Rhodovastum atsumiense: one gene and its partner. The protein of the gene in region 2 interacts with the protein of the main gene of each other region in a pairwise test. Links are inferred from orthologs where the notes say so. Each region holds a gene or a part of one and is shown on either strand. Other genes may lie near its edges. The genes, in order: gyrB and gyrA.

Region 1 (9,396 bases), 3.2 Mb from region 2 along the record:
TGGAGTTCAAGGAACAACTTCGCAGCGTCGACGTGCTGATGATCGACGACCTGCAGTTCCTGATCGGCAAGGACGCCACCCAGGAAGAATTCTTCCACACCTTCAACGCCCTGGTGGACGCCGGCAAACAGATCGTGGTGTCGGCCGACAAGTCGCCCTCCGACCTCTCCGGGCTCGAGGAGCGCGTCCGCACCCGCCTTGGCTGTGGCATGGTCGCCGACCTGCACGCCACCACCTTCGAGCTGCGCGTCTCCATCCTGGAGGCCAAGGCCGCCCGCGCCGGCGTGCCCGTGCCACCCAAGGTGCTTGAATTCCTCGCCCACAAGATCACCAGCAACGTCCGCGAGCTGGAAGGCGCGCTGAACCGCCTGATCGCGCACGCCAACCTGTTCGGCCGCACCATCACCCTGGAATCCACCCAGGAGGTGCTGCACGACATCCTCAAGGCGCATGACCGCCGCGTCACCATCGAGGAAATCCAGCGCAAGGTCGCCGAGCACTGGAACATCCGCCTGACCGACATGTCCTCGGCCCGGCGCGCCCGCAACGTCGCCCGCCCGCGCCAGGTGGCCATGTACCTGGCCAAGCAGCTTACCAGCCGCTCCCTGCCCGAGATCGGCCGCAAGTTCGGCAACCGCGATCACACCACCGTCATGCACGCCGTCCAGCGCGTCGCCGAGCTGATGGAACGCGACGCCAGCTTCGCCGAGGATGTCGAACTGCTGCGCCGGATGCTGGAATCATAGGGCTTTCGCCACTGGCGCACTTTTCGCTGGACAAGCTGGTTGCTAAACTGATCGACCCGAGTCGTGGCCGGCGGCGTGCTTTTGGGTCCGTGCCCCGTCGGTTCCCGACGCGCCGGTCCAAGAGGATGACGCCATGAGGTTGAAGGCCGAACGAGCGACGCTCCTGAAGGCGCTGGCGCACGTACAAAGCGTGGTGGAGAAGCGCAACACCATCCCCATCCTCGCCAATGTCATGATCGCCGTCCGCGATGGCCAGCTCACGCTGACCGCCACCGACATGGAAATCGCGGTGGTCGAGGATATCACCGCCGAGACCAGCCGCAACGGCGCCTGCACCGCCCCGGCGGCCACGCTGTACGAAATCGTCCGGAAGCTGCCGGAAGGCGCCGAGGTCGAACTCGACCACCCCGGCGGCGATGCCCAGCTCACGCTGCGCTCGGGCCGCTACGCCACCAGCCTGGTCGTGCTGCCCACCGAGGATTTCCCCTCGATGACCGCGGGCACCCTGCCCCACCGCTTCGCCCTGCCGGCGCTGGCGCTGCGCGGCCTGATCGACCGCACCCGCTTCGCCATCTCCACCGAGGAAACCCGCTACTACCTCAACGGCATCTACCTGCACGCGGCCGAGGCCGACGGCACCCCCGTGCTGCGCGCCGTCGCCACCGATGGCCACCGCCTCGCCCGGGTTGAGGAACCGCTGCCCGAGGGCGCCTCCGGCATCCCTGGCGTCATCGTGCCCCGCAAGACCGTGGGCGAGCTGCGCAAGCTGCTCGACGAGGTCAGCAGCGACGTCGAAATCGCGCTGTCCGATACCCGCATCCAGTTCAAGGTCGGCCCGATCACCCTGACCAGCAAGCTGATCGACGGCACCTTCCCCGAATACGAACGCGTCATCCCGCGCGACAACGACAAGGTCCTGCGCGTCGGCAAGAAGGACTTCGCCGACGCCGTCGCCCGCGTCGCCGCCATCTCCTCGGAACGCTCGCGGCCGGTGAAGATGGCGCTCAACCGCGACCTGCTGGTGCTCTCGGCGTCCAGCCCGGACCAGGGCACCGCCACCGAGGAACTCGACGCCGACCACGTCAAATACGACGCCGGACCGCTCGAGATCGGCTTCCAGGCCCGCTACCTCAACGACATCACCGACCAGATCGCCGGCGACGTGGAGTTCCGCTTCTCCGACGGCGCCGCGCCCACCGTGGTGCGCGATGCCGCCGACGCCAGCGCGCTGTACGTGCTGATGCCGATGCGCGTGTAAGGGAAGAAAGCAAGGCCAGGGCTCTGCCCTGGACCCGGCAGGGGCCACAAGGCCCCTGCACCCCAGTCTCGCTGCGCGGCACAGAAAATCGGGTTCCAAGGGCGAAGCCCTTGGTCGGTCCAGGGCGAAGCCCTGGTGGGGCGCGGGGCAACGCCCCGCCAACAGGTCCATCCATGCGGCTCGCGCGACTGGCGCTCACGGATTTCCGCAACTACTCCGAGCTCACCTGGCAACCGCGGGGTCGGGTGGCGGCGATCTGGGGCCCCAATGGCAGTGGCAAGACCAACCTGCTGGAGGCGATTTCGCTGCTGGTGCCCGGCCGGGGCCTGCGCGGGGCGCGGCTGGGCGAATTGGCGCGGCATGGCGGACGGGCCTGGGCGGTGGCCGGGCGATTCGAGGCGCCGGAGGAAGGGTTCGACATCGGCACCGGCACGCCGCCCGGCGGCCCGGCGGAACGGCGGGTGTTCCGCCTGGACGGCGCCGCGCCGCGCAGCCAGGCCGAGATCGCCGCACGGGTGGCCGCGGTCTGGCTGACGCCGCAGATGGACCGGCTGTTCCAGGAAGGGGCGTCCGGCCGGCGGCGCTTCCTCGACCGGCTGGTGTTCGCGCTGGAGCCCGGCCATGCCCGGGAAGTGTCCGCTCACGACAGCGCGATGGCGCAACGCAACCGGCTGCTGGCCGAGGGGCGGGCGGATGCGGCGTGGCTGGCGGGGCTGGAGGAAGCCATGGCCCGTCATGCGGTGGCCGCCGCGGCGTCCCGCGCGGCGCTGGTCGGGCATCTGAACGCGGCGCTGGCGGGCGGCATCGCCGGGGCATTTCCGGTGGCACGGCTTGGGCTGGTCTGCCCGATCGCCGAGCGACTGGCGCGGGATCCGGCGCTGGCGGTGGAAGACTGGCTGCGCGCGGCGCTCGCCACCGGACGGGGGGCGGATGCCCGCGCCGGCTCCGCGGGGCTTGGCGCGCACCGCGCCGACATGGCGCTGACCGATGCCGTCACCGGCCGGCCGGCCGGCCTGGCCAGCACCGGCCAGCAGAAAGCGTTGCTGGTTGCCGTGGTGCTTGGCCATGCCGCCCTGATCGCGCAGGCGCGCGGCGCCGCCCCGCTGCTGCTGCTGGACGAACCGGCGGTGCATCTCGATCCGGATCACCGCCAGGCGCTGTTCGCGGCGCTGGCCTCCCTGCCCGCCCAGGTGTTCCTGACCGGCACCGATCGCGAGACGTTCCTGCCTTTGCGCGACCTGGCCGAGGGCCTGCGTACTGGCGAAGACACAGTGCGGCCCGATCCCGAATTCCATCCCGCCTGAGCGGGTGGCCGAACGCGCGCGGGAGCTATATAAGATAGCAAGAATCCCACCACCCCGGAGCACCTCGTCGGCATGTCCGAAAACGCCGCGCCGCTTCCCGAGTCCGACGCCTACGATGCCTCGTCCATCTCCGTGCTGCGCGGCCTTGATGCCGTGCGCAAGCGACCCGGGATGTATATCGGCGACACCGATGACGGCTCCGGGCTGCACCACATGGCCTTCGAGATCATCGACAATGCCGTGGACGAGGCGCAGGCCGGCTTCGCCTCCCGCGTCGAGCTTGTGCTCAACGGCGATGGCAGCGTGACCGTGCGCGATGACGGGCGCGGCATTCCCGTCGATATCCATCCCGAGGAAGGGATCTCGGCCGCGGAGGTGGTGCTGACTCGCCTGCACGCCGGCGGGAAGTTCAACCAGAACTCCTACAAGGTGTCGGGCGGCCTGCACGGCGTCGGCGCGGCGGTGGTGAACGCACTGTCCGAATGGATGGACGTGCGCATCTGGCGCGACGGGTCCGAGCACTTCATCCGCTTCGTGCACGGCGACGCGGTGGCGCCGCTGGCCAAGGTGGGGCCGCAGGACCGCCCGAACGGCACCGAGGTGACCTTCAAGCCGAGTGGGCAAACCTTCACAAAGACGGAGTTCGACATCACGGTGCTGGAGCGCCGGCTGCGCGAACTCGCCTTCCTCAATTCGGGCCTCGCCATCGTCCTGCGCGACGAGCGGCACGCCCCGGCCACCGAAATCTCATTCCACTACGAAGGCGGGCTGATCGCCTTCGTCGAATGGCTCGACCGGGCCAAGACGCCGGTGCTCTCGCCGCCGATCAGCGTCTCGGCCGAGGCCAATGGCAGCGGCATCCGCGTGGAGTTCGCGCTGTCCTGGAACGACAGTTTCCACGAGACCATGCTGTGCTTCACCAACAACATCCCGCAGCGTGACGGCGGCACCCACCTGGCCGGCTTCCGCCAGGCGCTGACCCGCGTGGTGACGAAATACGCCGAGGGGATGGGCAAGAAGGACAGCCTGTCCCTGGTCGGCGACGACATGCGCGAAGGCATGACCGCGGTGCTGTCGGTGAAGGTGCCCGATCCGAAATTCTCCTCGCAGACCAAGGAGAAACTGGTCAGCTCCGAGGTGCAGCCGGTGGTGCAGGCCGTGGCCGCGGACGCCATCGCGCACTGGTTCGAGACGCATCCGAAGGAAGCGAAGTCGATCATCGGCAAGGTGATGGACGCCGCCGCGGCGCGCGAGGCCGCCCGCAAGGCGCGCGAGCTGACGCGCCGGAAGGGCGTGCTGGATATCTCCACGCTGCCGGGCAAGCTCGCCGACTGCCAGGAGCGCGACCCCTCGAAATGCGAGATGTTCATCGTCGAGGGTGATTCGGCCGGTGGCTCGGCCAAGCAGGGACGTGACCGCAAGTTCCAGGCGATCCTGCCGCTGAAAGGCAAGATCCTGAACGTCGAGCGCGCGCGCTTCGACCGCATGCTCGGCAGCGCCGAAATCGGCACGCTGATCACTGCCCTCGGCGCCGGCATCGGCCGCGCCGAGGCCGACCAGGGCGGCTTCGACGTCGCCAAGCTGCGCTACCACCGCATCGTCATCATGACCGACGCGGACGTGGACGGCTCGCATATCCGCACGCTGCTGCTGACCTTCTTCTTCCGCCAGATGCCGCAATTGATCGAACGCGGCCATTTGTTCATCGCGCAGCCACCGCTCTACCGGGCCAAGCGCGGCAACGAGGAGCGCTACCTCAAGGACGACGCGGCGCTCGAACGCTTCCTGCTCGACAAGGCGCTGGCCGAGGCGCGGCTGACCTATGCCGATGGCCGCGAGTTGCAGGGGCCGGAGCTGGAAGAGGAAGCGTCCTGGCTGCGCGAGGCCAGCCTGCGGCTGCGCCGGCTGGCCGGCGACGTTCCGACCGCCCTGCTCGAGCAGGCCGCCATCGCCGGCGCCCTGACCGCGGATACGGCGCGGGCCACCGCGGCGGCACAGACGCTGGTGCAACGGCTGAACGCCATCTCGCTGCCGAGCGAGCGCACCTGGGTGGTGGCCGCCGACGGGCAGGGCCTCAAGCTGACGCGCACGGTGCGCGGGGTGGCGGAGCGGCACATGCTGGAGGCTTCGGCATTGCGCAGCGCCGATGCGCGCTGGCTGGCCGAGCGCACGCAGGCGCTGGTCACCCGCTTCGCCCAACCGGCCGTGCTCAGGCTCGATCGCGACACCCAGCCGGCGGCCGGCCCCGCCAGCGCCTTCGACCGGATCCTCGGGCATGGCAGGCGCGGCCTGACCATCCAGCGCTTCAAGGGCCTGGGCGAGATGAACCCCGACCAGTTGTGGAAGACCACGCTCGATCCGGCGGCCCGCACGCTGCTGCAGGTCAAGGTCGGCGATGTCGAGGATGCGGCGCAGGTGTTCTCCACCCTCATGGGTGACGTTGTTGAACCAAGACGCGAATTCATTGTCGGCAATGCGCTGAAAGTGGCGAATCTCGACGTCTGAACCGGCGTCGGGCACAAGTCTCGGGGCGATGCGGTTCCACCGGAGGCCCGGTGGAACCGCATCAAAGGCAGGAGGTTACAATTTTTATCTAGAACAAATAGCGAACGATTTCCGCATGATGGTCGGATCATAAAACATCGATTTCATAATACTTCCAGATCCATCAGTTTAATAATAGTAAACCCCAGGAATAATACGCAGATTGACAGCGCCATATTGATTTTCGTCGCGCCACGCCCTTCTTGATATCGTGGCCCATCACTGGCTAATTGATTTTTGCTGCACCATATGCCCCCATTTGTCGCGGAACGCTGCACAAAACAGGTCCGCAGGGGGAACAAAGACATGCCGGCCCTGACCGCGCCTGAAGCCCGATCCGTGACCGCTCCCGTGGATCCATCCTCCCCCGTGGCCGCGCCACCTTCGCCTGTCCTCCGCCCGACCTGGCAAAGCCGCATTTTCGCCCTGCACGGCCGCGCCAGCGGCTATGCGCTGGCCATCGCCGCCACCGCGCTCGCCCTGGCACTGCGTTTCGCCCTGGCCGCACCGCTGGCGAAATTCCCGTTTCTCGCCTTCTTCCCCGCGGTGGTGCTGACGGCCCTCTTCGCCGGCCTCGGCCCCGCCCTGCTGGCCTCGTTGCTCAGCATCGCCGCCGCGAAGTACTTCTTCATTGCTCCAACCGGGTCCTTTACCTTCGCCCAAGGGTCGGACGTCATCGCCACCGGCTTCTTTGGCGTCGTCCTGCTGGTGGACTGCGCGGTCATCCATGTCATGACCACCTCGCTCCGCCGGGAACGTCAGGGACGCGCCGAGTTCGCCGCGAGCGAGGCGCGGTTCCGGGCCCTTTCGGCGGCGACGCGGGAAGGGGTGGTCTTCCACGACGGCGGCATCATCTGCGACGTGAACGACGCCTTCTGGCGCATGCATGGTTTCGCCGCACGCGAGCAGGTGATCGGTCGCAACGTGATGGACCTGATCGCGCCCGAGGGACGCCGGACGGTCGCCGAGGCCATCCGGCAGGAGTCCCGGGCCCCCTACGAGACGCTCGGACTGCGCCGGGACGGATCCACCTTCCCGCTCGAGATCGAAGGGCGTGCCGTTCATTACCAGGGCCGTCCGATGCGGGTCGCCGTCGCGCGCGACCTGACCTCCCGCAAGGCCGCCGCCGCCGCGCTGGCCGCGGGGGAAGCCCGTTTCCGGGCATTGGCCGAGGCCATTCCCTCGCTGCTCTTCGAGACGGACGCCGAGGGCCAGGTCGTCTACCTGAACCCGCGCTTTGCCGAATATGCAGGCGTGGCCATGGATGAGCTCATGGGAGAGGGCTGGCTCGCGATCCTGCATCCCGATGACCGCGACCGCACCCTGGCGACCTGGATGGAGGCGGTGCGCGCGGGCGGAACCTACGAGATCGAGTACCGCTTCCGCCGCCACGATGGCGCCTATCGCTGGTTCCTTGGCCGGGGCGTACCGGTTCGCGACAAGGCGGGGCAGGTCAGTCGCTGGGTGGGCACCTGCACCGACATCGACGGCCGCAAGCGCACCGAAGCGGCGCTGCGCGACAGCGAAAGCCGCCTGCGCCTCGCCGCCGAGCGGGTGGATCTTGCGCTCAAGGCAGGCGCGATCGTCGGCACCTGGACCTGGGACCTGCCGACCGACCACTTCACCGCCGATGCACGCTTCGCGCAATCCTTCGGCCTCGATCCCGAAACCTGCCGCAGCGGGCTCGGCATCGAGCAGGTCGTCGCCTCGGTCCACCCCGAGGACCTGCCGCGGCTGCGCCAGGCGATCGCCGAGGTGATCGCCCGCGGCGGCCCCTATGCCTGCGAGTACCGGGTGCGGCAACACGATGGCGTCTATCGCTGGATCCAGGCGAATGGTCGTGTCGACCATGCCCCCGACGGCACGCCGCTGCGCTTTCCCGGTGTTCTGCTCGACATCGAGGAGCGCCACGCGGCGGCGGAGCAATTGCGGGAGAACGAGGCAAGGCTGCGGCTTGCCCTCGAGGCGGGGCGCATGGGCTTCTGGTCGTGGGACCTCGTGACCGACCGGCTGGAATGGGATGCGCGGGAATTCGAGCTCTTCGGCATCGATCCCGCCAGCGGCCAGCCGAGCGGGAAACAGGTGTATGCGCGCCTGCATCCGGAGGATCTGCCGGGCCTGAAGGCAGTGACCGACGCCGCCATCGCCGCCGGGAACGGCGCCTTCGGCCACGAATTCCGGGTGGTGCTGCCCGCCGGCGAGATCCGCTGGATCGCCGCCCATGGCCATGCCCTGGCCGATGCGGGCGGACGGGCCAGGCGCATGGTCGGCCTGCATTTCGATGTCACCGCCCGGCGCCAGGCCGAGGCATTGCTGGCGCGCGAGGCGGAACAGCTCGACCGGCTGGCGGAAGAACGCGGCCAGGCCCTTGCCGTCAGCGAGGCCCGCCTCGCCCAGGCCAGCAGGATGGAAGCGCTGGGGCGGCTCGCCGGGGGCATCGCGCACGACTTCAACAATATCCTGCAGGCCGTGCAGGGCGGCATCACCCTCGCATCCAGACGCCTGACGCACGAGGCGCCGCAGATACGGCGCTACCTTGACCTCGCCGCCAGTGCGGCCGAGCGGGGTGCCTCCGTCACCGGGCGGTTGCTCACCTTCGCGCGCCGGGTCGAACTCCGCTCCGAGCCGGTGCCCCCCGCGCCCTTCCTGGAAGGGCTCGCGGCGTTCCTGGGGCCGGTCATGGGCGCGAATGTCACCCTGACGCTGCAGGTGGTGCCGGAGCTGCCGCCGCTGTTCGCCGATCGCAGCCAACTTGAAGCGGTGCTGGTCAATCTCGCCAACAATGCCCGCGACGCCATGCCGGCGGGCGGCACCCTGGTGATCTCGGCAGAGGCGGTGGACAGCCCCGGATCGCAGGACGCGCCGCCGGGCCTGCCGCCCGGTTGCTATCTCCGCCTTTCCGTCATCGATGATGGCGAGGGCATGTCAGCCGAGGTGCTGGAACGCGTCACCGAGCCGTTCTTCACCACCAAGCCAAAGGGTCAGGGCACCGGGCTGGGCCTGTCCATGGCCCGTGGCTTCGCCGAGCAATCGGGCGGCGGGCTGTCGATCCGCAGCGCCCCCGGACGCGGCACCACCGTCTCGCTCTGGCTGCCCCGCGCGCCGGCGGGACTGGCGCCCGTGACCGAGGCGACAGATGCGACAAGGGCGGCACCGGCGTCGACCGGCGCGACGATCCTGCTGGCCGAGGACAAGGCCGAGGTGCGCACGGTGATCGCGGCCCAGTTGGAGGATCACGGCTACACGACACGCGAGGCCGAGGACGCCGTTGCGGCGCTTGCCTTGCTCGATGAAGGATTCCGGCCCGACGCCCTGGTCACCGATCTCACCATGCCCGGCCGACTGGATGGGCTCGACCTGCTGCGCGAGGCGCGATTGCGGGTGCCGCGGCTGCCGGCGGTACTGGTGACCGGGCATGCGGGGGATGCCGGGCCCGGCAAGATCGAGGAAGCCGAGCGCGGGGGACCGTTCGCGCTGCTGCGCAAGCCGGTGGCGGCGGAGGCGCTGCTGGAGCGGCTCGGCCGCGTGCTGCAGAACAGCGGCG
Region 2 (9,586 bases):
CGGCAATGGGCGCCACTTCCGCGCGCACCAGATCGACGCGCTCATCCAGCGGGAACAACGGCCCCTTGCCGATGTTCATCGCCACGCCGACGATCAGCTTGTCCAGCAACCGCGCGGCGCGCCCGATGATATCGAGATGCCCATTGGTCACCGGATCGAAGGTACCGGGATACAGCCCGATGCGATAGCGGCACGACGGCTCAGACATCGTCCGGCTCTCCCTGCTGCGTGCCAGGCCGATCCTCGGCCACACCGTCGCCCGGCGTCTCGATCACCGGGAAAACGCTCGTCACATGCTCGCCGGACTCCAGGCGGAACAGCGTCACCCCCATCGCGGCGCGGCCGGTCAGCCGCACCTGGTCGGCGGGAAGACGGATCAGCTTGCCCGCATCGGTCACCAGCATCACGTCATCGCCCGATCGCACCGGCAAGGTCCCGGCCACCGCCCGTCCAGTGCGCGCCGAGAGGCTGATGTTGGCGATCCCCTGTCCGCCCCGGCCGCTGACGCGGTATTCATAGGCAGAGCTGCGCTTGCCGAAGCCCTGGTCGGTGACCGTCAGCAGGAACTCCTCGGCACCCTCCAGTTCGGCGAAGCGCTCGGCAGACAACGCCACTTCGCTCGCACCCTCCTCTTCCTCGGTCGGCGCCTCGGCCTCCTCGCCGGCGGCACGGCGACGCGCGGCGGCGAGCTTCAGATAGGTCGCGCGCTCGTTGACGTCGGCCTCGACATGCCGCAGCACGGCAAGACTGACCACCTCGTCGCGCGGCTTGCCGCCTTCCTGCAGCTTCACCCCGCGCACGCCGGAGCTGTCACGCCCGGCAAAGACACGCAGATTCTCGTCGGTGATCTGGAAGCGGATGCAGCGGCCGCGCCGCGTGGCCAGCAGCAGGTCGTCACCGCCCTCGCGGCAGGTGGCGACCCCGATCAGCCGATCGCCCTCGTCGAGCTTCATGGCGATCAGCCCACTCGCGCGCACGTTGCGGAAATCGGACAGGCGGTTGCGGCGGACATTGCCCTGGGCGGTGGCGAAGACCAGGTGCAGGCTGTCCCACAGCGTCTCGTCCTGCGGCAGCGGCAGCACGGTGGTGATGGTGTCGCCGCCGAGTTCGGGCAGCAGGTTCACCAGCGCCCGTCCCTTGGCGGTGGGGCCGGCCTCCGGCAAGCGCCAGACCTTCTCCCGGTACGCCTTGCCGCCGGATGAGAAGAACAACACCCACTGATGCGTGTGCGCATTGAAGCTGCGGGTGACGACGTCGTCGCCACGCGTCGCCGCCGCGCTGCGACCGCGCCCGCCGCGGTTCTGCTGGCGGAACGTCTCCAGCGGGGTGCGCTTGATGAAGCCGTCGCGGGTGATGGTGACCACCATCTGCCCCGGCTCGATCAGGCTCTCGTCGTCCTGGTCGGCGACGCCATCGACGATCTCGGTCAGGCGCGGCGAGGCGATGGCGGCGCGCACCTGCTGCAGTTCGTTGCGCATCACCTCCATGCGGCGGGGATGGCTGGCAATGATATCCAGCAGGTCGGCGATCTTGCGCGCGACCTCGGTCATCTCGTCGTGGATCTTGTCGCGCTCGAGCCCGGTCAGGCGCTGCAGGCGCAGATCCAGGATGCCGCGCGCCTGCTCGTCAGTCAGGTGCACCGTGCCGTCATCGGCGACCACGTTGCGCACGTCCTCGATCAGGGCGAGCAGCGGCAGCACGTCGGCGGCCGGCCAGGCACGCTCCATCAGGGCGGTGCGCGCAGTGCCCGGATCGGGGCTGGTGCGGATCAGGCGGATCACCTCGTCGATATTGGCAACCGCGATCGCCAGCCCGACCAGCAGATGCGCCCGGTCGCGTGCCTTGCCCAGCTCGTAGCGGGAGCGGCGCAGGATCACGTCCTCGCGGAAGCGGATGAAGGCCTGCAGTGCGTCCTTCAACCCCATCAGCCGCGGCCGGCCGCCATCGAGCGCCAGCATGTTCACGCCGAAGCTGGTCTGCAGCGCGGTGAAGCGGAACAACTGGTTCAGCACCACCTCGGCGGTGGCTTCCCGCTTCAGCTCGACCACGATGCGCATGCCGGAGCGGTCGCTCTCGTCACGCATGTCGGAGATGCCCTCGACCTGCTTGGCGCGCACCAGCTCGGCGATGCGCTCCAGCAGGGTGGCCTTGTTCACCTGGTACGGGATCTCGGTGACCACGATCTGCTCGCGGTCGCCGCGGCCCATCTTCTCGATCTCGGCGCGGGCCCGCAGCACGATCGAACCCCGCCCGGTCTCGAAGGCCTGGCGGATGCCCGCGCGCCCCAGGATCAGGGCCCCGGTGGGGAAATCAGGGCCGGGGACGATCTTCATCAGCTCGTCGAGGCCGGTCTCCGGCTCGTCGATCAGGCGCAGCGTGGCGTCGATGATCTCGCCGGGGTTGTGGGTGGGGATGTTGGTGGCCATCCCCACGGCGATGCCGTTGGCCCCGTTGATCAGCAGGTTGGGGAAGCTCGCCGGCAGGACCCGCGGCTCCTGCGCCGATTCGTCGTAGTTCGGCTGGAAATCGACCGTGTCCTTGTCGATGTCCTCGATCAGGAAGCTGCTCGCGCGCGCCAGCCGCACCTCGGTGTAGCGCATGGCCGCCGGCGGGTCGCCGTCCACCGAGCCGAAATTGCCCTGCCCGTCGACCAGCGGCACGCGCATGGAGAAGGACTGCGCCATGCGCACCATGGCGTCGTAGATCGCCGCGTCGCCATGCGGGTGGTACTTGCCCATGACGTCGCCGACCACGCGGGCCGACTTGCGATAGGGCTTGTCGGCGACGTAGCCGGATTCCTGCATCGCGTACAGGATGCGCCGGTGCACCGGCTTCAGCCCATCGCGCGCGTCCGGCAACGCGCGGCTGACGATCACCGACATCGCGTAGTCGAGGTAGGAGCGGCGCATCTCCTCCTCGAGCATTACCGGCAGCGTGTCGGAGGGGGTGCCGGACCCGGAGGGTGGGTTCCCTGAGGGCGGATCCTGGGGCGTATCGCTCACGTCGGTCCTGATTCACTGGGTGGGGCTCACCCGGCGAACCGGGCAAGGCATCTGAGGGTCCAGGCAAACAAAACCAGCAGCGCGAACCGCCCGGTCGCGACTCCATGCCAGCCCATTGCCGTCACGGCTTCCTAGCATGCCCTGGCGGCTTGGGGGAGTGGCAGGGATGCAGCCGGGCCACCGGCCCGCCGAGAGCGCCCGATTGGGTAAATCGGAGCCCAAATAAATACATACGCAATCAATCGCATCGGGCGAACACGGATATTTTGATCGCAAGGTAAATTATTAAACCCGCAAATCACAAACACGAGAAATACTGTTGCTTTCGTGCAACACATGTCAAGGCGATATCTTCGCCGCCGGGATCCCGGCGCCCGGCCGGCAACTTCCACCCTGCTTTGAACTTTCGCGGGTTGAACTTTCGCGGACGATCTGCCCCCGCCTCGCGGCGGAACACCAGGCAGCCCGTCATCAGCGATAAGGGGGAGAGTACAGTTGAAAAGCCTGAACAGCGCCTTGCTGGCCGGAACGATTCTTGTTGCCCTCCCGATGGTGGCCCGGGCCGAAGCGATCAGCGGCCTTTATATCGGGGCCGGCGTCGGGGCCAATTTTCTGCAGAACCAGACCATCAAGGGGGTGCAATTGCCCGGCGCCCCGTACGCCTTCGCCGGCAGCAACCCGAAATTCGACACCGGCCTCGCCACCCTGGGCAGCGTCGGCTGGGGCTTCGGCAACGGGCTGCGCGTCGAACTGGAAGGCAATTACCGATTCAATAACCTGCGCAGTGTTGGCGGCATCCCGGGCAGCCCCACCGGCACCGAAGAGAAATACGGCGCGATGGTCAACGTGCTGTACGACATCGACATCGCCCGGTACGGGCTGAGTTTCTACAACATATCCCCCTATGTCGGCGCCGGCGTCGGCTGGGTGCACAACCGCTGGTCCAACGTCAATGTCGGCTCGGGCGCGCCCGGCGGGACCTTGCTGCGGATCAACAGCCAGGTGGACGACATCGCCTACCAGGCCATCGCCGGCGTGGCCTTCCCGATCGAGGCGGTGCCCGGCCTGGCGGTGACGGCGGAATACCGCTTCTACATCGAGCCGAACGACCGCAAATACGAAAGCCAGTACTTCGCCCCCGGCACCAAGCTCGGCCCGAACACCAAGGTCTCCGACGATCTGAACCACAGCGTCATGATCGGCGTCCGCTACGCCTTCAACGCCGCCCCGCCACCGCCGCCGCCAACCCCCGCCCCGGTGGTCGCGCCGGCCCCCGCCCCCTCGCGCACCTATCTCGTGTTCTTCGACTGGGACCGGGCCGACCTGACCGGCCGCGCCCGCCAGATCATCGCCGAGGCCGCCCAGAACTCGACGCGGGTGCAGTACACGCGAATCGAGGTGGCCGGCCACGCGGACCTGACCGGCACGCCGCAATACAACCAGCGCCTGTCGCTGCGCCGTGCCCAGAACGTCGCCGGCGAACTGGTCCGCAACGGCGTGCCGCAGGCCGCCATCTCCATCCAGGCCTTCGGCGACAGCCGCCCGCTGGTGCCGACCGCCCGCGGCGTGCGCGAACCACAGAACCGCCGGGTCGAAATCGTCCTGAGATAACCCCCAACCCGGACCGGCCGGGCGCGCCCGATCAAGGGCGCGTGCGGCGGCGGCAACGGCACTATCCGTCTCCGTCACCGCCCTGGCATGGTCCGGCCTCCGCACTGGAGGCCCCAATGCCTCTTCCCCTGCCTGGCTCCTGCCCGGCTCCTGGCCGGTCCGCCGGATGACACCCCTGACAGGCGCACCGGCCGCGGCGCGGCTGCGGATCGCCGACGAGGTCTCCTTGCCGGAGCTGACACTGCGCGGCCTGCTGCTCGGCGCGCTGATCACGGTGCTGTTCACCGCCTCCAACGTCTATCTCGGCCTCAAGGTCGGGCTGACCTTCTCCTCCTCGATCCCCGCCGCGGTGATCTCGATGGCGGTGCTGCGCCTGGCCGGGGGCGCCAACATCCTCGAAAACAACATGGTGCAGACACAGGCCTCGGCCGCGGGCACGCTGTCCTCGATCATCTTCATCCTGCCCGGCCTGGTCATGACCGGGCACTGGGTCGGGTTCCCGTTCTGGCAGACCGCCAGCGTCTGCGCCATCGGCGGCATCCTCGGCGTGCTCTATTCGATTCCGCTGCGCCGTGCCCTGGTGGTGCAGAGCCCGCTCGCCTATCCCGAGGGCGTGGCGGCGGCGGAGATCCTGCGCGTGGGCAGCGCGTCCCCCACCCCGGACCCGGCGGCCGCGCCCGGTCCCCCCGCGCCGGGCCTGGCCGACATCGTCGCCGGCGGCGTGACCGGCGCCGCCTTCAGCCTGATCGCCAGCGGCTTCAAACTATTCGGGGAAGGCCTCACCTGGTGGTTCGCCGCCGGTGGCGCGGTGTTCCGCCTCGGCACCGGCTTCTCGCTCGCCCTCGTCGGCGCCGGCTATCTGGTCGGCATCGTTGCCGGGCTGGCGATGCTGCTCGGGGTGGTGCTGGCCTGGGGTGTCGCCGTGCCGGTGCTCACCGCCACCACGCCGATGCCGCCCGAGGCGACGCTCGCCGGCTTCGCCACCCGGCTCTGGAGCACCCAGGTCCGCTTCATCGGCGCCGGCGTGATCGGCATCGGCGCGGTCTGGACCCTGCTGGTGCTGCTGCGGCCGGTGGCCGAGGGCATGCGCGCCTCGTTCGCCGCCCTGCGCACCTCCCGCAGTTCCGGCGCCGATGCCATTCCCCGCACCGAGCGCGACATGCCGATCCATCTGGTCGGCGGCCTCAGCCTGCTGCTGATCGCGCCGATGGCGCTGATCTTCCACCGCTTCCTAGCAGCCAGCGGACCGGCGCTGCCCGCCGGCCTGCACGCGAGCCTGGTCGCCGGGGCGGTGCTGTTCGCCTTCGCCTTCGGCTTCCTGATCGCCGCGGCCTGCGGCTACATGGCCGGGCTGGTGGGATCCTCGGCGAGCCCGATCTCCGGCATCGGCATCGTCGCGGTGACGCTGGTCTCCCTGTTGCTGCTGGTGCTGCCCGGCAGCGGCGAGCTGCTGGCAAGCCAGGAGGGCAGCGGGCTCGCAATCGCACTGGCGCTGTTCACCACCTCGGTGATCGTCGCGGTGGCATCGATCTCCAACGACAACCTGCAGGATCTCAAGACCGGCTGGCTGGTGGGGGCGACCCCGTGGCGCCAGCAGGTCGCGCTCATGGTGGGGTGCGTCGCGGGGGCCCTGGTGATCCCGCCGATCCTCGACCTGCTCTACGGCGCCTACGGCTTCGCCGGGACGCTGCCGCGGGCGGGCATGGATCCGGCCCAGGCCCTCGCCGCGCCGCAGGCGACCCTGATGTCGGCGATCGCGGTCGGCATCTTCACCCACCGCATCGACTGGTCGATGATCCTGCTTGGCATCGGCATCGGCCTGGTGGTGATCGGGCTGGATGCGCTGCTGGCGCGGCGGGGCGGCCTCGCCCGCCTGCCGGTGCTCGCGGTCGGGATCGGCATCTACCTGCCGCCCACCATCAGCGTGACCATCGTCATCGGCGCGGTGCTCGGCTGGCTGATCGCGCGGGCACTGCAGCGCCGGGCAGCCGCCGCCGGCACCGATGCCGCGCCGGCCCTGGAGCACGCACAGCGTCGCGGCGTGCTGCTGGCCTCGGGGCTGATCGTGGGCGAAAGCCTGGTGGGCGTGCTGCTGGCCGCCATCATCGGGGCGAGCGGCAACCAGACCCCGCTCGCCCTGGTCGGCCCGGGCTTCGAGCCGGCGGCCGGGTGGTTGGGACTCGCCGGCTTCCTGCTGGTCTGCGCCGCCTTCGCCGGGCGCGTGCTCGCCACCAGATAAGGCTGTTCGCGGGGCTTCGCCCCGCACCCGACCAGGGCTTCGCCCTGGACCGACCAAGGGCTTCGCCCTTGGATCCCATTGTTTTCCGTGCCGCGCAGCGCTCCTGGGATCCAAGGGCCTTGTGGCCCTTGGTGGGTCAAGGGCAAAGCCCTTGCCTTGCCTAACGCTTATGAGCCTCAGCCGCGCCCCGGCAGCGCCGCCAGGACCTCCCGTCGCAGCCGCGCTAGCAGCGTGCCGCGATGCGCCATATCGTGTTGGTCCAGATAGCTGCGTGCCGCCGTCGACAGCACCCGCCGTTCCGCCCGTCCGCCCAGCCGCATGGCCGCCGGCCAAGCGCGCAGCGTCTGCCATCCGACGCCGTTGCGCACCCCTCGCAGCAGGTAGCCGCAGAAGCGCGGCAGCAGCGCCAACTGCGACGCCCCCCATTTCCGCTCGATGTAGAGCCGGTTGCGCACGAAGTGGAACCAGCGCGTGCCCGACCACGCGAAGCGCTGCTCGCCGCTGACCTTGTGGCGGACGACGATGTCGCCGCGGTAGCGCACCCGCCAGCCATGCTCGATCGCGCGCAGGCAGAAATCGAACTCTTCCCAGCAGAAGAACAGGGCGTCGTCATAGCCGCCGGCTTCTTCCCAGGAACGGCGCCGGATGGCATGGCCCGCCCCCACGAAGGTCGCCGCTTCGAATGTCTCCGCCGCGCGCGGCAGCAGTGACCGTGGATAGCCCCAGGACAGCAGGTCGTCCGCCCCGTCGGCGAACCGCACGATGCGGAAGCCGACAGCGGCCAGCCCCGGATCGGCATCCAGCGCGGCCACCGCCCGGGCCAGGGTGTGCACCTCGTCGAACTCGGCATCGTTGTCGAGCGCCACCACGACCCGGCCATGCCCGAGCCCGGTCCCCCGGTTGCGCCCCCCCGCCACGCCATGGTTGCGGTCGAGCTGCACCAGCGTCGCATCCGACCGCCCCTCCACCGCAGCGGCGAGCAGGGCGAGGTTCGCGGGGCGCGAACCCTGGTCCACCACGATGACGTGGCGCGTGACGCCGATCTGCGCGAGCGCCGATGTGATCGCCGCAACCGTGTCCTGGGCGCGGTCGAGTGCCAGAATGACCACGTCCGCATCATAGGCCCCCGCCGGCGCCGCTGCGGCACCGGCGATATGCCGGGGTGTTGTCCGATCGCTATTTGTCATGCTTCGGCGCAACGCAGGCCCGGGCTTGTCGTTGCATCCGGACGCAAATGAGGGAGCGACCTTTCTTGCACATCCGCGTTGTCATGCCTGCCTTCAATGTCGCCCCCTGGATCGGCGCGGCACTGACCTCCCTGCAGGAGCAGACCCACCCCGACTGGAGCGCGGTCATCGTCGACGACGGCTCGACCGATGGTACCGAGGCCGTGGTGGCGCAGCACCAGGACCCACGGATCCGCCTGATCCGCCAGGCCAATGCCGGTGTCTCCGCGGCCCGCAACCGCGGCCTCGAGGAAGCGGGGGGCGATGCCGTCCTTTTCCTCGATGCCGACGACTGGCTCGCCCGCGACGCCATGGCCCGGCTCGCCGCCGCGCTCGGCCCGGCGGTCGCCGCGTACGGCCCGTTCTGCTTCGTTTCGGAATCGGGTGCATTGCGCCAGCGCAAGCGCGGCCCATTCCCGCAGGGCGATATCCTGGAACGGCTGCTCGAGCAGAACCTGTTCGCCAATGGCGGACACATGCTGATCCGCCGCAGCGCCGTTGACGCCGCCGGCCGCTTCCGCACCGACATCACCTACGGGGAGGACTGGGAGTTCTGGATCCGCGTGGCGCTGCATGGGTCCTTCGTCGTCACCCCCGGCCGGGCGCCGCTGCTGTTCGTGCGCCAGCGCGCCAGCGGCGCTTATCTGCGGTTGGCTCATGATCCCACCTCATTCCGTTCGTGCCTCGATGCCGCCTTCGACCATCCCGCCCTGATCGCCCGCCTGGGCCGCGACCGCCTGGCCGCGCTGCGTGCGCGCACCGAGGCGGAGAATGCCTGGATCATCGGTCGCGAACTGATCCGTCACGGCGACCACCGCGCCGGATGCCACTGGCTGCGCCAGGCCCTGCGCGCCAAGCCGCAGGCGAAGCGGGCAGTGCTGGCCGGGGCGGCGCATATGCTCGGCCTGCTGCCCGAGGCCCTGCAGGGCCCGTTCCGTCCGTATCCGCGGGCACAATAGCGGCCGGCCTCAGATGCCGGCGGCATAGCCGTCGCGGCGGGGGTCGGCCGCACCGGTGATCACCCCCGTCACGGCATCGATGGCGACCGCCTGGACAGCGCCGGTTGCCTCGCTCCAGGCACCGGATGCAGTGACGTCGTGGCCGCGTGCCCGCAACGCCTCCAGCACCGCCGGCGCGATCCGGTCCTCGGCCGTCACCCGCCGCCCGTCCCACAGCCGCGCCCGGGGGGCCTCGATCGCCTGCTGCAGTGGCTCCGCGAAATCGACGATGCGGACCAGCGCCTGCGCCAGCACCTGGCTGATGCCCCATCCCCCCGGACTGCCGAGCGCAAGCCAGGGCCGGCGGTTGCGCGTCGCGAGCACGGGGGCGATCGGCGTGGCGATCCGGCGCCCACCCGCCGGCCGCGCCCCGGTGGGCGGGGGAATCCGTCGCCCCCAGGACAGGGCGTTGTTCAGGCACAGGCCCAGCTCCGGCACCACCACCCCGCCACCGAAGGCCGATCCGAGCGTCTGCGTGATGCACACCAGGTTGCCCATCCGGTCGGCCAC

What was found.
Region 1: the proteins of gyrA (region 2) and gyrB interact in binary tests that used the Escherichia coli proteins (3 or more experiments, as listed by UniProt). The link is inferred for Rhodovastum atsumiense from one-to-one orthologs.

What each region holds. Positions count from the first base shown.
Region 1 is NZ_OW485601.1:1,978,616-1,988,011, forward strand. Bases 3,005-6,096 are described here. They hold gyrB (DNA topoisomerase (ATP-hydrolyzing) subunit B), read left to right. Parts: upstream 3,005-3,380; coding sequence 3,381-5,813; downstream 5,814-6,096. Other genes in these bases: recF (DNA replication/repair protein RecF), read left to right, coding at 3,005-3,308. Also shown: chromosomal replication initiator protein DnaA, read left to right, coding at 1-746; dnaN (DNA polymerase III subunit beta), read left to right, coding at 880-2,004; more of recF, read left to right, coding at 2,178-3,004; NBY65_RS08980 (PAS domain-containing protein), read left to right, coding at 6,192-9,396. UniProt on the Escherichia coli protein: DNA gyrase negatively supercoils closed circular double-stranded DNA in an ATP-dependent manner to maintain chromosomes in an underwound state.
Region 2 is NZ_OW485601.1:5,195,932-5,205,517, reverse strand. What follows is about bases 1-3,282. They hold gyrA (DNA gyrase subunit A), read right to left. Parts: upstream 2,925-3,282; coding sequence 201-2,924; downstream 1-200. Other genes in these bases: coaD (pantetheine-phosphate adenylyltransferase), read right to left, coding at 1-208. In the rest of the region: NBY65_RS23415 (OmpA family protein), read left to right, coding at 3,498-4,613; NBY65_RS23410 (OPT family oligopeptide transporter), read left to right, coding at 4,780-6,852; NBY65_RS23405 (glycosyltransferase family 2 protein), read right to left, coding at 7,029-7,961; NBY65_RS23400 (glycosyltransferase family 2 protein), read left to right, coding at 8,105-9,037; NBY65_RS23395 (gamma-glutamyltransferase family protein), read right to left, coding at 9,047-9,586. UniProt on the Escherichia coli protein: A type II topoisomerase that negatively supercoils closed circular double-stranded (ds) DNA in an ATP-dependent manner to maintain chromosomes in an underwound state.